One region of the Neobacillus pocheonensis genome, then DNA from elsewhere that is predicted to be linked to it. Evidence: a T-box and tRNA genes for the amino acid it is inferred to sense, from the RefSeq annotation. Region 1 holds a T-box; the other holds one or more tRNA genes.
What was found. The T-box of region 1 lies ahead of trpS (tryptophan--tRNA ligase). A T-box ahead of a tRNA ligase gene usually reads a tRNA of that ligase, here a tRNA-Trp.
Positions count from the first base shown of each region.

Region 1 (7,327 bases):
AGCCGATGCAAGACAAAGACTAGGATAATAAAGGGGGAAAGGAAGAATGAAGAAAAAATATTTATTCAAGCTTTTCAGTTTCATGGCTTTACTCGTATTAGTTTTATCCGCTTGCAGCAATTCAACAGGCGGGAGCGGTAAGAAAACAGAAACATCAAATGGTAAGCCGAAAGAAAACATTGGGAACTTTCCATTAGTAGTGAAGAATGATAAGAATGCAATAAATGATGGCTCTCTAACCTATGGTTTAGTATCGGATACCCCATTTGAAGGCACTTTAAACTATGCTTTTTATGATGGAAATCCAGATTTCCTCGTTCTTCAATTTTTTGATGAGCCATTATTTTCAACAAATGGAGACTATGAATATACAAATGATGGTGCTGCCACATATGAAATGTCTAAAGACAATAAAACGATTACTGTAAAAATTAAAGACAATGTAAATTGGACTGATGGAAAGCCAGTAACTGCTCAAGACTATGAATATTCATTCCTGGTAATTGGAAATAAGGATTACACTGGGGTCCGATACGGTGACGCCATTATTCAAAGTATTGTAGGAATGAACGAATACCATGAAGGAAAAGCTCAAAATATCTCAGGTATCAAAATTATCGATGATAAAACCCTTTCGATTACATTTACACAAGCAAATCCATCGTTATTAACTGGCTTATGGCCATACGCGCTTCCTAAGCATTACCTAGGTGATGTTGCCATTAAGGACTTAGCAAAGTCGGATAAAATTCATAAAGATCCTATTGGTTTTGGACCGTTTAAAATTAAAAAGATGGTCCCAGGAGAATCCGTTGAATATGAACGTAATGATGACTATTATGCAGGAAAGCCAAAATTAAAGAGCGTTGTATTAAAAGTTGTTAATCCTAAAGTTATTTTACAATCAATGAAAAAAGGTGAAGTTGATATTGCTGAATACCCAGTAGACCAATATGCGGCCGCAAAAGGGTCTAAAAACTTCCAATTCCTTGGAAAAATCGATTTAGCCTACAGTTATATTGGCTTTAAATTAGGTCATTGGGATGCCGATAAGGGTATTAACGTCATGGATAATCCAAAGTTCCAAGACAAACGTTTACGTCAGGCAATGGCTTATGCTTTAGATCAAAAATCAGTCGGTGATAAAATTTACAATGGTTTACGGTTCCCGGCAACTTCATTAATTCCACCTTCCTTCCCTAGTTGGTCTAGCAACAATGCCAACCCAATTGGTTATGACCCAGCAAAAGCAAAAAAACTATTGGATGAAGCAGGTTATAAGGATGTAGATGGCGATGGACTCCGTGAAGATCCGAAAGGTGAAAAATTTCATATCAATTTCTTGGCAATGAGTGGAGGAGATGCAGCTGAACCACTAGCAAAATTCTATATTCAATCATGGAAAAATGTTGGTTTAGATGTATCTCTTAATGATGGCCGTTTAGCAGAATTCAACTCATTCTATGATATGGTTCAGAACGATGACCCTAAAGTAGAGGTTTTCCAGGCTGCATGGAGCACAGGTACCGATGTTGATCCATACGGACTATATGGTAAAGATGTACCATTTAACTTCTCACGTTTTATTAGTGAGAAAAACGATCAGTTATTAGCTGATGGTCATTCCGAAAAAGCATTTGACCATGATTACCGTAAGAAAGCCTACGAAGATTGGCAAAAATTCATGAACGATGAAATGCCGGTAATTCCAACATTGTTCCGTTCAGTAATTACCTCGGTTAATAATCGTGTAACAGACTATTCAGTGGATCCAAAAGATAGCAGCTTTGTATGGTCTAAAGTTGGTGTCTCAAGCAAGACTCCAGATGTAGAATAATAATATAGAAAGAGATGATCTTCATTTAGGATCATCTCTTTTTTTTGTCAAAACACAATTAGGGAAAATATTATTATGTTATCTGGAGCAAAATATATATAAAGGAATAATTTAACTTATGTCTGCCCATACTGATTGACAAATAGTTTCTTGAAGTGAGGGGATGTACGATGTTGTATCTTCATGATGTTTGGGTAAATTGGTTTGAAGGTGAAGAAAACGGTTATAATGTTTGCCACTTTCATGAATGGCGTAAGGATGACGGAGTGGAACTATTAGATCAGGTTCCACTGTTAAAAGTCGAACCTATTCTATTTAACTATATTGAAAATGATTTGTCAGAGTTACCTCAACAACTTCTAGATGATATTTATCAAAAAGCATACTTAAGGAAAAATCATGAAAGAGTCCAGTTAGATTATTGCTTTGTGGTAACAGATGGGGTAGGGATACTTGCCATTGATACAATTGGATATAATATCCCAATAAGGAAAAGCAGACTAATCCCAAGACAGGAACAGCTTGTGTATGAAATGATTGGGACACATGATGCCCAGAAATATCATTTCTATCAACAGCCAAGAACGAAAGATTTCCATATTCTCTCCCCAGAACCAGAACTAATGAGAGGATTAACCCGAAAAGAACGACAATTAAAACAACTGTTATTTATGGCGCTTGATCAACTTCTTTCATCTAATAATGAAGCAGAGATTCGCTATTGGTTCACCGAGTGGTGCCCAGAACAGTATTCCACCATTCAAGAGCTGAATTTTGAAGAAGCTTGGGAACAGTTGTTTGACGAAGCAAAATACGGCTGGTCCAAAAAGCACGAGACATTTTGTGAAAATTTAATTAAAGGTCAGCCATTTTTTGAAAAACTATGGGAAATGGAACATGGTCCAAAAGTAAACTAAAAGCCTGACCCAAAAGGTGTGTCACATATACCTTTTGTGGATCAGGCTTTTTTGTATTTATCTCCTTTTTCTTCCAAGCCCCATTGCACGTTCCATTTTCTTTAGTGTTTTTGTAGCAACAAGGTTTGCTTTTTCAGCACCGCGGTCTAAAATATCATCAAGCTCAGACGATTCCATTAAATGAAAATACTTTTCTTGAATCGGCTTAAAGAAATTTACAACTACTTCTGCTAAATCACCTTTGAAATCCCCATAGCCTTTACCATGATACATTTCCTCAAGCTCTTGAATCGATTGTCCTCCTAATATGGAATAAATGGATAAAAGATTTGAAATACCAGGTTTATTTTCCTTGTCTAGTTTTACGATTCCTTCCGAATCGGTTACAGCACTTTTGATTTTTTTCTCCATTTGTTTTGGATCGTCCAAAAGCGTAATGGATGCTTTTTGATTTGGATCAGATTTGCTCATTTTTTTCGTAGGCTCTTGGAGTGACATAATACGTGCGCCAACCTTAGGAATACTAATTTCAGGAATGGTTAGAATGTCATTGTATTTTTTATTAAATCTTTCTGCTAGATCTCGGGTTAATTCTAAATGCTGCTTTTGATCTTCTCCAACTGGAACAAGATCTGTGTTATACAATAAAATATCTGCTGCCATCAGCGGTGGATAAGTTAACAAACTTGCGGAAACAGCTTCTTTCCCAGCTGATTTATCTTTAAATTGAGTCATTCTTTCTAATTCTCCGATATATGAAACACATTGCATCATCCATCCTGCCTGAGCATGTGCAGGGACTTCCGATTGAATAAATAAGGTTGCTTTTTCCGGATCAATTCCTACTGCGAGATACAATGCAGCTAAGCTGCGAATGTTTTTACGAAGAGTCACCGGATCTTGTGGAACGGTTATTGCGTGCTGATCAACGATACAAAAGAAGCAATTGTAATCATGCTGTAAGTCCACGAATTGTTTCAATGCTCCAATATAGTTCCCAAGTGTAATCGTTCCACTCGGCTGAATTCCTGAAAATATTGTTTTCATTTCATTTCCTCCTAAAAAATCTAAATAAAAAACCATTCATCCCTAAAAACAATAGGGACGAATGGTTTCGCGGTACCACCCTAAATTACTCAAAATGAGTCACTCAGTTCCATAATCAATTAATGGGTTGATTAGGATTCCTTATTAACGCAAGGAAAACGTCTACTCCTACTATTGGTTCCAAAAATGGAAGGGTTCAGAAAGAAGCTCCAAAGTCCATTCAGTACTTTTTCGTGTTTGTTTCCACCAACCACAAACTCTCTGCATCGAAAAATAGTACATACTACTCTTTATCATCGCTTTATTGCCATTATTCATTTACTCACATTATAAATGAAGTGCATATTTAATTTCAAGTCAGCAAAAAATAATAGGCGAAGAGGGCAACTAGCATCAAAGCCCCATTCACAATTCCATTAAATAGAAGCGGTTTTTGATTTATGGTAACAAGCTCTGATAATCCCGGGATTTCATCAAATTTTTTGTGCTTATGTCCCCTTGAAAATGCAAGTGTAAAGGATCTTGAAATGACATCATAAAATCCACTATTGATTGTATATACCAGCAAGGAGGTTAAAATGAAAGCGGCTGAGATGTAAAAAGATATATTGATATAGCTTAATAATGAAATTTTATGATTGAAAATAAAGGACAAGACAAAAATGGAAAGTTGTGTAAACGCTACCATTAATATTCTTTTTCTAAGAATTGAATTCACATGCAAACCTCCAAAACATTGATTTAATAAGAAAAACATAGCTATATTATACCCAAAAATCACAATAAGTCTAAATTATAACACAGGAAATTGTAATGTTTACGTAAAGGTTGTTTCTAATCTGTAAATTAATTTTCAAAAAGTAATGTACAATTAGTTGAAAATATGTATAATAGAGAATGTAGTAATTTTTCAGAATAATAGAAAAGGGAGGTCTACTAGTGAAGAAATCTAAACTTTCACTACTACTAGTACTATCACTAGTTCTTAGCATGTTCCTAGCAGCTTGCTCTGGCGGTAAGGACACAAGCAAGGATACTAGCAAAGACACAGGCAAGGACAAAGGCGCTGCAACAGAGCAATTAGCAGACACTCAAGAACTTAATGTTTTAGAATCTGCTGAAATTCCATCATTGGATAGTGTTATGAACCAAGACGTTCTTGGTGGTACCATTTTAGGAGCAATTAACGAAGGTCTATACCGTTTAGATCCAGACCAAAAGGTTATCCCAGGTGTTGCTGACGGTATGCCAACTTATAATGATGACAAAACAGTTTTAACAATTAAATTGAAAAAAGATGCAAAATGGTCTAACGGAGACGCTGTAACTGCAGAAGACTTCGTGTTTGCATGGCAACGTGCAATCGATCCAAAAACTGCTTCTCCTTACGGTCCATACTTCATGATGGGCAAAATCAAAAACGCAACTGAAATTACTGAAGGTAAAGCAAAACTTGAAGACTTAGGAATTAAAGCGATTGACCCTAATACATTAGAAATCACTTTAACAGGTCCAATTCCTTACATTGAGTCTTACCTAACATTCTCATTGTTCTACCCTCAAAATAAAAAGTTCGTTACTGAAAAAGGCGCAGACTTTGCAAAGGATGCTGCTAACCTAGTATACAACGGACCATTCAAAATGACTAAGTGGGATGGCCCAACTGCAACTGAATGGGTAGTTGAAAAGAACGAAACTTATTGGGATGCAAAAAATGTAACTTTAACAAAAATCAATTTTAACGTATCAAAAGATGGTCAGGCTTCTGCTAACGCATTCACAGCTGGCGAAACTGATATCACACCAAAGCTTTCACAAGCTGCAATTCTTTCACAATTTGAAGGAACAAAAGATTTACTTCGTTACCAAGAGCCATCAATTTGGTGGTTAAAAATGAATGAAAAGATTCCTGCTTTGAAAAACAAGAACATCCGTAAAGCTATCGCTTTGTCTGTTGATAAAAAAGCTTTAGTTGACGATGTATTAGCAAACGGTTCAATCGCTGCTGACTTCTTAGTACCAAAAGATTTTGCATTCTTAGATGGTAAAGACTTCCGTGATACTGCTGGAACTTACCTAAAAACTAATAAAGAAGAAGCTAAAAAACTTTGGGAACAAGGGTTAAAAGAACTTGGTCTTAAAGAAGTTTCTCTAGTTTATGTTGGACAAGACACTGAAGCAGCAAAAACAACTGATGCTTTCATTAAAGACCAATTAGAGAAAAATCTTCCTGGATTAAAGCTAACGATTGAAAGCGTACCATTCAAAATCCGTATCGCTCGTGAAGATAAAGAAGATTATGGCTTATTAATGGGCGGTTGGGGTCCAGACTATGCAGACCCTATGACTTTCATGGATCTTTGGGTAACTGGCGGAGGCCAAAACCATATGGATTATGGTAACCCAGAATTTGACAAACTTATTAATGCGTCAAATAAAGATTTAGCTCTTAAACCAAAAGATCGTTGGAAAGCTCTTCAAGATGCTGAAAAAATCTTGTTAGAAGACGATGCTGCAATCACACCATTATACCAACGTTCTGCTAACCTTTTAGTAAATCAAAAGGTTAAAGGATTTGCTCACCATGCATTTGGTGCAGAATATAGTTACCAATGGATTAAACTCCTTAAGTAGTAGCTAGACCCAATCAAATAGAAAGAGAGTATATTGGAAAAATATACTCTCTTTTTACCTGTATCAGAATTGTCGAAAAATGTCGAATATTTCACAAATTAGGAGGTGTAGGCATGGCTAAATATTTATTGCAGCGTGTTATCTATATGTTAATTACACTTTTAATTGTAGCATCTGTTACCTTTTTCCTCATGAAGCTTATTCCAGGTAGTCCCTTTAATAACTTTGAAAAGCTTACGGAAGTTCAACGCAACATTTTGCTTGATAAGTACAATTTAAATGACCCCGTGCCCGTTCAATATTTACACTATATGGAAAATATGGTGAAGGGTGATTTGGGGATCTCCTTCCAATTTGATAATACCCCTGTTACAGAACTTCTTGCAAACCGAATTGGTCCTTCTGCGACATTAGGTTTTGAAGCTATGCTTTTTGGTTCAATTATTGGTATTTTTCTAGGTGTTCTTGCTGCTTTAAAGCAAAATACTTGGGTTGATTATGGTTCTACTTTTTTAGCGGTTGTTGGTAAATCGGTTCCGTCATTCATTTTTGCTGGTTTGCTTCAATATTACGTAGCCGTTAAATTAGGGTGGCTTCCAGTTATGTTTTGGAGGGGTCCAGAATATACCATCCTTCCAACGATAGCTTTAGCTATGTTCCCAATTTCTATCGCAGCACGATTTATGCGAACTGAAATGATTGAAGTATTGGGCTCGGATTACATTACCCTTGCAAAGGCAAAAGGCGCCAGCTTTTGGCAAATTAGCATAAAGCATGCTTTAAGGAATGCCTTAATTCCGGTTGTTACCGTTCTTGGTCCTCTAGCAGTCAGCTTAATGACAGGATCATTAGTAATTGAAAGAATTTTTGCTATTCCTGGTTTAGGGGAACA
Region 1 is NZ_JBCNAD010000038.1:28,214-35,540, forward strand. It holds gene ABES02_RS20370 (ABC transporter permease) at 1-28, shown strand, start outside; gene opp4A (oligopeptide ABC transporter substrate-binding protein) at 47-1,837, shown strand; gene ABES02_RS20380 (YjbA family protein) at 2,008-2,754, shown strand; gene trpS (tryptophan--tRNA ligase) at 2,812-3,801, opposite strand; T-box leader at 3,852-4,107, opposite strand; gene ABES02_RS20390 (DUF3899 domain-containing protein) at 4,154-4,519, opposite strand; gene ABES02_RS20395 (peptide ABC transporter substrate-binding protein) at 4,741-6,435, shown strand; gene opp3b (oligopeptide ABC transporter permease) at 6,549-7,327, shown strand, end outside.

Region 2 (7,327 bases), on a different contig from region 1:
TAGCAGCCCTTTTTTCATCGTAAGTCCAATTTATTCTTTTGAATAAACTCCTTCATATACATTCTATTTTGTTTTTCAAGCATTTTGCCCATCTGCTCTGTCCAGCGGTCTCTTCTTTTTCCGCCTGTTCTTTGATTATAGTAGTTAGAAATCAGATCATCATATTCTTCAAGCTGACGGTCATAAATTTCTGGATCTTGTTCATATTCGTCCTCATGGTAAATATGTTCAAACGGAAGCCTTGGTTTTCGGTCTGTCTGTTTTGTGGGATATCCAACAGCTAGTCCAAACAAAGGAATTACACGCTCTGGTGTTTTTAATACCTTTTGAACCTCTTCCAGCTGATTGCGAATACCACCTATGTAACAAATTCCTAGTCCCAGAGATTCCGCAGCAATAGCGGCATTTTGTGCTGCTAGCGAAGCATCGATGAGAGAAACCATAAATTTCTCCGTACTTTCAATCGATAGGCTCACATCTTTTTGTTCTTTTTCTCCAATAAGGGTATGGCGAAACAGGTCTGCACAAAAAACAAAAAAATGTCCGTTTTTCTCTACATATTCTTGGTTGCCTGCTAGTTCAGCTAACTTTCTTTTCTTCTCCTTATCCTTTACACCAATGATTGAGTAAGCTTGAATAAAGCTTGAGGTTGATGCTGATTGGGCACACGATACAATTGTCCTGATTTGCTCGTTAGTTAAAGGCTTGTCCTCAAAGTGCCGGAGTGAGCGATGATTAAGAATGGTTTCAATAACGTTGTTCATATCTTTGTTCCTTTCTATAAACGAAAGGAGGTCCCTAATAATAGGCCTCCTTTGTTTACTTTAAATGGGCATAGTCTTGCTGGCGCAGTGCTTCATAAATTAGTATTGCTGCTGTATTGGAGAGGTTTAGTGAGCGAATGTTTTCATTCATTGGAATCCTTAAACTAACCTCTTTATTTTTTTCAATAACGTCCTTTGGAAGACCCGTCGTTTCACGCCCAAAGATAAAATAATAATCTTTCTCTGGATTGCTGTAATCAAAACTACTATGCGGCTTTTGTCCAAATTTTGTTAGGTAGAAAAATTCCCCGCCAGCATTTTTTTCGTAAAACTCCTCTAATGAATCATAATATACAATATTTACATGCTCCCAATAATCCAAGCCCGCTCTTTTTAACATCTTATCATCTGTTGAAAAGCCGAGTGGCCGAATCAAATGTAAATTGGTATCGGTTCCTGCACAAGTTCTGGCAATATTTCCTGTATTAGATGGGATTTGTGGTTGATATAGTACTACATGTATGGACACGAATTTCACCTCAGATAAATAACTCTATAAAAAATTATACCACTATGTTGACTGCTTTCAACATTAGTGCCTCAATCGAGGATATGGTAAAACTTATATTTAATATTCGGTGTATAGGCTGAAGAATCCTCATATGCCCAATATCTCATTCGGCTATTGTACGTGTGTGCATTAACTAACGGCATTCCATTTGCATCCTTAGCCGTGATAATCGTATTGTGGTTGAACCTGCCATCCCCTTCAAAATCATAGCAAATTACATCTCCTAATACCAATTGGTCAGGACTACTAACTTGCTTTGCCCTTAAACCGATTGTTGAGTTAGATAAATACAATCTTAATGAGTTAGCAATGGCCCAACTAAAACTCCAGTTATGATTTTGCATCCACCATCCAGCACCACGGCTCGGGTAGCCTCTCATAGGCGCTCCGCCTACATGGAGACATTGGGAGATAAAATTCGTACAATCATTTTCAAACTTTTTATAGGCAGGATTATAGCTATTCCACCAGCGTTCAGCATATTGAATTGCTTTTAAGCGGTTATATTGAAAACTTAAGCGGTCATGGTTATCAGCAATGAAAGGCTGAGAATCCCCCACATGTAGGGATCCATTTTCTACAGGCTTTATCTCCCCATCCATTATTAATGTTTCCTTATAAAATTTGGCTAATCTTTCTTCAACTTCTTCCTCCATGTAAAGATTGCCTTTTTGTTTAATTAAATATTGATAATGTGCATTGTATCTTATAGATTGGAATTCCTCTTCATTCGTTTTTTCGATAATCCTTCCAGCTGCCTTCACTTTCACGATTTCTGCAGACCTTTTTGCTAATGATTCTAGTTTCCTCTCTGCTTTTGAAAAATAATCCTTAGGACTTCTATGGTTCGCAACAAATTGCTGTGCCCTTTTTTCAAATAGTTCCTGAAGAATTTCACGCATTTTCTTCACCCCTTTCCTTTCATACATATGAAAGAAGATGAAAAAAAAGAGCGAAACCCTTTGGCCGCTCCGATAGATCAATTTTTAAAGCTTAATCCTTTTTCAATCTCAATTTGCACTTCTATGTCGGTTTCCTGCTCTTTTGCCTTTTTCAATGCTGCATTTGCGGTTTCACCGCCAATTTTACCAAGTGCCCAGGCTGTCGTCCCTTTTATTGCAGCGCTTGGTTCATTTTCTAAAATGGTAATTAAATCGGGGACTGCCGTTTCATCCTTAAAATGGGCAAGAGCGATAATGGCATTCCGTTGAATTGGCTTTTTCCCTCTCCACGATCCTGCTACAGAACCAAACTGATTTTTAAATTCACGGTTACTTAATTTTAATATCGGTCTTAATAATGGTTTTGCAATCTCAAGGTCTGGCTCCATTTCTTTATGAAAATGAAAGTTTTTTCCCTTATTATGAGGACAAGCTGTTTGGCAGGAGTCACAGCCATAAATGCGATTTCCAATCTTTTCTCTAAACTCATCTGGAATAATTCCTTTTGTTTGCGTTAAAAATGAAATACAACGTTGTGCATTAATTTGCCCTCCCTGGATCAATGCACCTGTTGGGCAGGCTTCCAAACATTTTGTGCAGGTCCCACATTGATCTTCTATTGGTGTATCTGGCACAAATGGGATGCTGGTAATCATTTCACCTAAATAAACATAGGAGCCAAATTCAGGGGTGATAATGGCGCAGTTTTTCCCGCTCCAGCCAATTCCTGCTCTTTCTGCAACCGCACGATCTGAGAGCTCGCCTGTATCGACCATTGATTTTAAACGAGCTTCCGGTACCTTTGATAAAATAAACTCTTCCAGCTTTTGGAGCCTGTCTTTGAGAATATGATGATAATCCAGGCCCCATGAAGCCCTGCTAAAAATCCCTCTTCTTTCTCCCTTTTTACTTTCAACCCGTTCATTCATTTTGGAAGGATATGCGAGGGCAATCGAAATAATGGATCTAGGTTCTTCCAGAAGATTAGATGGATTAACTCGTTTCTCAATATCAGGCTCTTCAAAACCAGATTGGTATCCAAGTTCTTGTTGTTTTGTTAGTCGATTTTTCAACTCAGTGAATGGGTCAGCGCTAGTAAAACCGATTTTATCAATACCGATTTCTTTACTGTAAGCAATAAGTTCCTCTTTCAATTTGTTAATCTCCACTTTTTTCCCCACCCTTCCCGAATATTGATCTATTTTAGAGGTCGTTTAATTATTGTTAGGACATCACTTTATGATAAACTATTTTCAATGATTTTTGGAGGTGGGAATGTTGGAAATTCAAGTTTCATCAGACCTTTTCATGGAGATTCCTAATTTTAAATTAGGCGTTATCGAATATAAGGGGATTACGGTTGGTGATTCACCACAAATGCTTAAGGGACGACTCCAGATGTTTCAGGAGTCTATATTTTTTGAATTAGAGGATAAAACGGTAACGGATTTTCCCGGCATTAAAGAATGGCGTTCTATTTTTAAAAAGCTTGGCAAGGATCCAAATCGGTACCGTCCTTCTGCGGAGGCTCTTTTCAAGAGGATTCAAAAGCAAAATTATCTTTCATCTGTTCAAAGTGCAATTGATATTAATAATTTTTTCTCGTTACAATATCAAGTTCCTATCGGTATTTACGATCTGGATTGTTTGGAAGGACCTGTGGAGGTTCGGGTAGGTGTGGAGGGCCAGGAGTACATTGGATTAAATGGTCGCTCTAATTCATTGGACCGGCTTATAATAGCATCTGATTTGATTGGACCGTTTGGGAGTCCTTTCGTTGATTCTGTAAGAACACCAGTAACCTTAGATACCAAAAATGCTCTTCAAATTATTTATTTGAGACCATCAACAGATTTGGAAAATGCTAATAGACTGACGGAATCGTTAATGAATATGTTTATTCAAATACACGGCGGAGAAGGTACGTTTCGAGTTTTGGGTTGATAATAAAAAAACGCAATGCATCGTTCTCCATTGAAACGGTACACTGCGTTAGTTAATATGTATGGAGCGGGTGATGAGAATCGAACTCACAACATCAGCTTGGAAGGCTGAGGTTTTACCACTAAACTACACCCGCATTTATATACAAGATTTAAATATCGTGTTGACTTTTATAATATTAAACCCAATTCTTCATAAAGTCAAGTGATATCTGCAGTTTTTGTCGAATAAAATAGAAAAACATAATTTATGGGAAACAACATGCGTTCATAGTGCCCAGGACTTACTAAAAAGTAATCCTCCGGGCACTATCAATGGCTCAGAGTGCCCGGTGCTGTACTCAAACATGTCTCCCAATCCAATTGATAATATCAGCATAAACATCTTCTTTATTCGTTTCATTCAATATCTCATGACGAGCACCTTCATACAACTGATAAGTTACATCTTCAATTCCTGCCTGTTGATATGCCTTAAATGTTTTCAAAACACCTTTGGCATTACTTCCAACAGGATCTTCCCTGCCAGAAATTAAGAAGATTGGTAATTTAGTAGGAATCATCTTAAGGTTTTCTGGTTTATTAATGGATTCAATTCCTGTAAGTAAATCATTAAAGAAACCTGAAGTGAATATTCCACCACACATAGGATCCTCAATATACTTATCAACTTCTCGGTCTTCCCTACTTAACCAATCAAATTCTGTACGGGTGGGTTTGAAACCTTTATTATAACTTCCAAACGTCAAATTATTTAACAGTGAGCTAGGTGTCTGAGGTCCCTTCTTTCTCATTTCCCTTGCAGCAATTAGCTGGCCGATTTTCCCCATGATTCCAGGATTACCACCAGTCCCACTCAATATTACACCAGCTAGATTATCCCCATATAACTGAATATACCGTCTTGATAAAAATGAACCCATACTATGCCCAAATAAAATAATTGGGACATCGGGATATTCTTTTTCTATTCTGGTGGTGAGTAGATGCATATCGCGTACTACTTTTTCAAATCCCTGCTCATCTGCAAAATAGCCGCTGCAATTATTTAATTGAGCAGTTATTCCATGTCCACGATGATCATTGCCATATACAATGAAGTTATGGGAAACTAATTCGTTTGCAAAATTATCATAACGCTCTATATGCTCGGCCATTCCATGAGCAATTTGAATAATTGCATTTGGCCTTGTTTTACTTTCTGAATCCCATTTTCTCGTAAAAATTTCAACACCATCATCTGATTTAAAGGTAAATGATTTCATGGCACCCATCCTTTATACGAGTGTTTATTATAGAAAAAAACTCCCGCATTTGCTCATTATAAAGAACATTGTGTGAGTCTCGTTTTCTCTTAAACATTAATAAACTTAACCTGAATATAAAAGAGGGATAAAAAATTGTCAATTACTTTTGAAATTTAGATACAATCCAAAATAAAAAACGCTTCTCATAAAAATGAGAAACGTTTTTGTGATACCGGTGGTCGGGGTCGAACCGACACTCCAGAGGAACACGATTTTGAGTCGTGCGCGTCTGCCAATTCCGCCACACCGGCGTAATGAAATTGTTTTAATAAAGCTAATGCCGAGGACCGGAATCGAACCGGTACGGTAGTCACCTACCGCAGGATTTTAAGTCCTGTGCGTCTGCCAGTTCCGCCACCCCGGCTAAATATAATAACCTGTTCTAAACTAAACTAAACATAAAAATTATGGAGGCGGCAACCGGATTCGAACCGGTGGTAAAGGTTTTGCAGACCTCTGCCTTACCACTTGGCTATGCCGCCATATAATTATTGGAGCGGAAGACGGGATTCGAACCCGCGACCCCCACCTTGGCAAGGTGGTGTTCTACCACTGAACTACTTCCGCGAAAATGGCTGGGCTAGCTGGATTTGAACCAACGCATGTCGCAGTCAAAGTGCGATGCCTTACCGCTTGGCTATAGCCCAATGTTAAAACAAATTAGAAATATTTTTATTGAAAATATTATGGGGCGACTGATGGGAATCGAACCCACGAATGCCTGAACCACAATCAGGTGCGTTAACCACTTCGCCACAATCGCCACAATATAATTGGCAGGGGTAGTAGGAATTGAACCCACACCAAAGGTTTTGGAGACCTTCGTTCTACCTTTAAACTATACCCCTATAAATGGTGGAGGGGGACGGATTCGAACCGCCGAACCCGGAGGGAGCGGATTTACAGTCCGCCGCGTTTAGCCACTTCGCTACCCCTCCACATATAATATACACAATACAATTTATGGTGCCAGCAATATAGAATCAAATGGTGGCTCAGGACGGAATCGAACCGCCGACACAAGGATTTTCAGTCCTTTGCTCTACCGACTGAGCTACTGAGCCATATTAAATCAATTTCCTACAATTAATATGAGGTAAGGCCTTTGCTCAAAAGAACTCTCGTTCTTTCTCGCAGATTGCCTCTGAAGCTTAATCGATGATGTAAGCAATCTGCTCTACCGACTGAGCTACTGAGCCATATTAATAAATTCTATTGAGCCATTTCCATTTAAAATGGCGGTCTGGACGGGACTCGAACCCGCGACCTCCTGCGTGACAGGCAGGCATTCTAACCAACTGAACTACCAGACCGTATTGCGGGGACAGGATTTGAACCTGCGACCTTCGGGTTATGAGCCCGACGAGCTACCGGACTGCTCCACCCCGCGACGATTAAAATATTTTATGAATTATGGTGGAGGATGACGGGATCGAACCGCCGACCCTCTGCTTGTAAGGCAGATGCTCTCCCAGCTGAGCTAATCCTCCAAATTTATGAAAGTTATTTGGTGACCCCTACGGGATTCGAACCCGTGTTACCGCCGTGAAAGGGCGGTGTCTTAACCGCTTGACCAAGGGGCCATATCAGTAATTTAAATGGCGGAGAGCAAGGGATTTGAACCCTTGAGACAGGGTTACCCGCCTACACGATTTCCAATCGTGCTCCTTCGGCCACTCGGACAGCTCTCCATATAAATGGCTCCGCAGGTAGGACTCGAACCTACGACCGATCGGTTAACAGCCGATAGCTCTACCACTGAGCTACTGCGGAATAATTATAGTGTAACAGCCTGGCAACG
Region 2 is NZ_JBCNAD010000012.1:266-7,592, reverse strand. It holds gene nfsA (oxygen-insensitive NADPH nitroreductase) at 15-764, opposite strand; gene trmL (tRNA (uridine(34)/cytosine(34)/5-carboxymethylaminomethyluridine(34)-2'-O)-methyltransferase TrmL) at 820-1,293, opposite strand; gene ABES02_RS06715 (amidase domain-containing protein) at 1,365-2,237, opposite strand; gene queG (tRNA epoxyqueuosine(34) reductase QueG) at 2,315-3,445, opposite strand; gene ABES02_RS06705 (B3/B4 domain-containing protein) at 3,555-4,220, shown strand; tRNA gene ABES02_RS06700 (tRNA-Gly) at 4,283-4,356, opposite strand; gene ABES02_RS06695 (lysophospholipase) at 4,561-5,484, opposite strand; tRNA gene ABES02_RS06690 (tRNA-Leu) at 5,697-5,777, opposite strand; tRNA gene ABES02_RS06685 (tRNA-Leu) at 5,805-5,890, opposite strand; tRNA gene ABES02_RS06680 (tRNA-Cys) at 5,935-6,008, opposite strand; tRNA gene ABES02_RS06675 (tRNA-Gly) at 6,019-6,093, opposite strand; tRNA gene ABES02_RS06670 (tRNA-Gln) at 6,099-6,173, opposite strand; tRNA gene ABES02_RS06665 (tRNA-His) at 6,214-6,289, opposite strand; tRNA gene ABES02_RS06660 (tRNA-Trp) at 6,301-6,374, opposite strand; tRNA gene ABES02_RS06655 (tRNA-Tyr) at 6,380-6,464, opposite strand; tRNA gene ABES02_RS06650 (tRNA-Phe) at 6,515-6,590, opposite strand; tRNA gene ABES02_RS06645 (tRNA-Asp) at 6,763-6,839, opposite strand; tRNA gene ABES02_RS06640 (tRNA-Met) at 6,843-6,916, opposite strand; tRNA gene ABES02_RS06635 (tRNA-Val) at 6,941-7,016, opposite strand; tRNA gene ABES02_RS06630 (tRNA-Glu) at 7,035-7,109, opposite strand; tRNA gene ABES02_RS06625 (tRNA-Ser) at 7,126-7,217, opposite strand; tRNA gene ABES02_RS06620 (tRNA-Asn) at 7,225-7,299, opposite strand; rRNA gene rrf (5S ribosomal RNA) at 7,317-7,327, opposite strand, start outside.
Region 2: it encodes a tRNA-Trp, which carries the amino acid that the T-box ahead of trpS (tryptophan--tRNA ligase) is inferred to sense. The anticodon was not compared.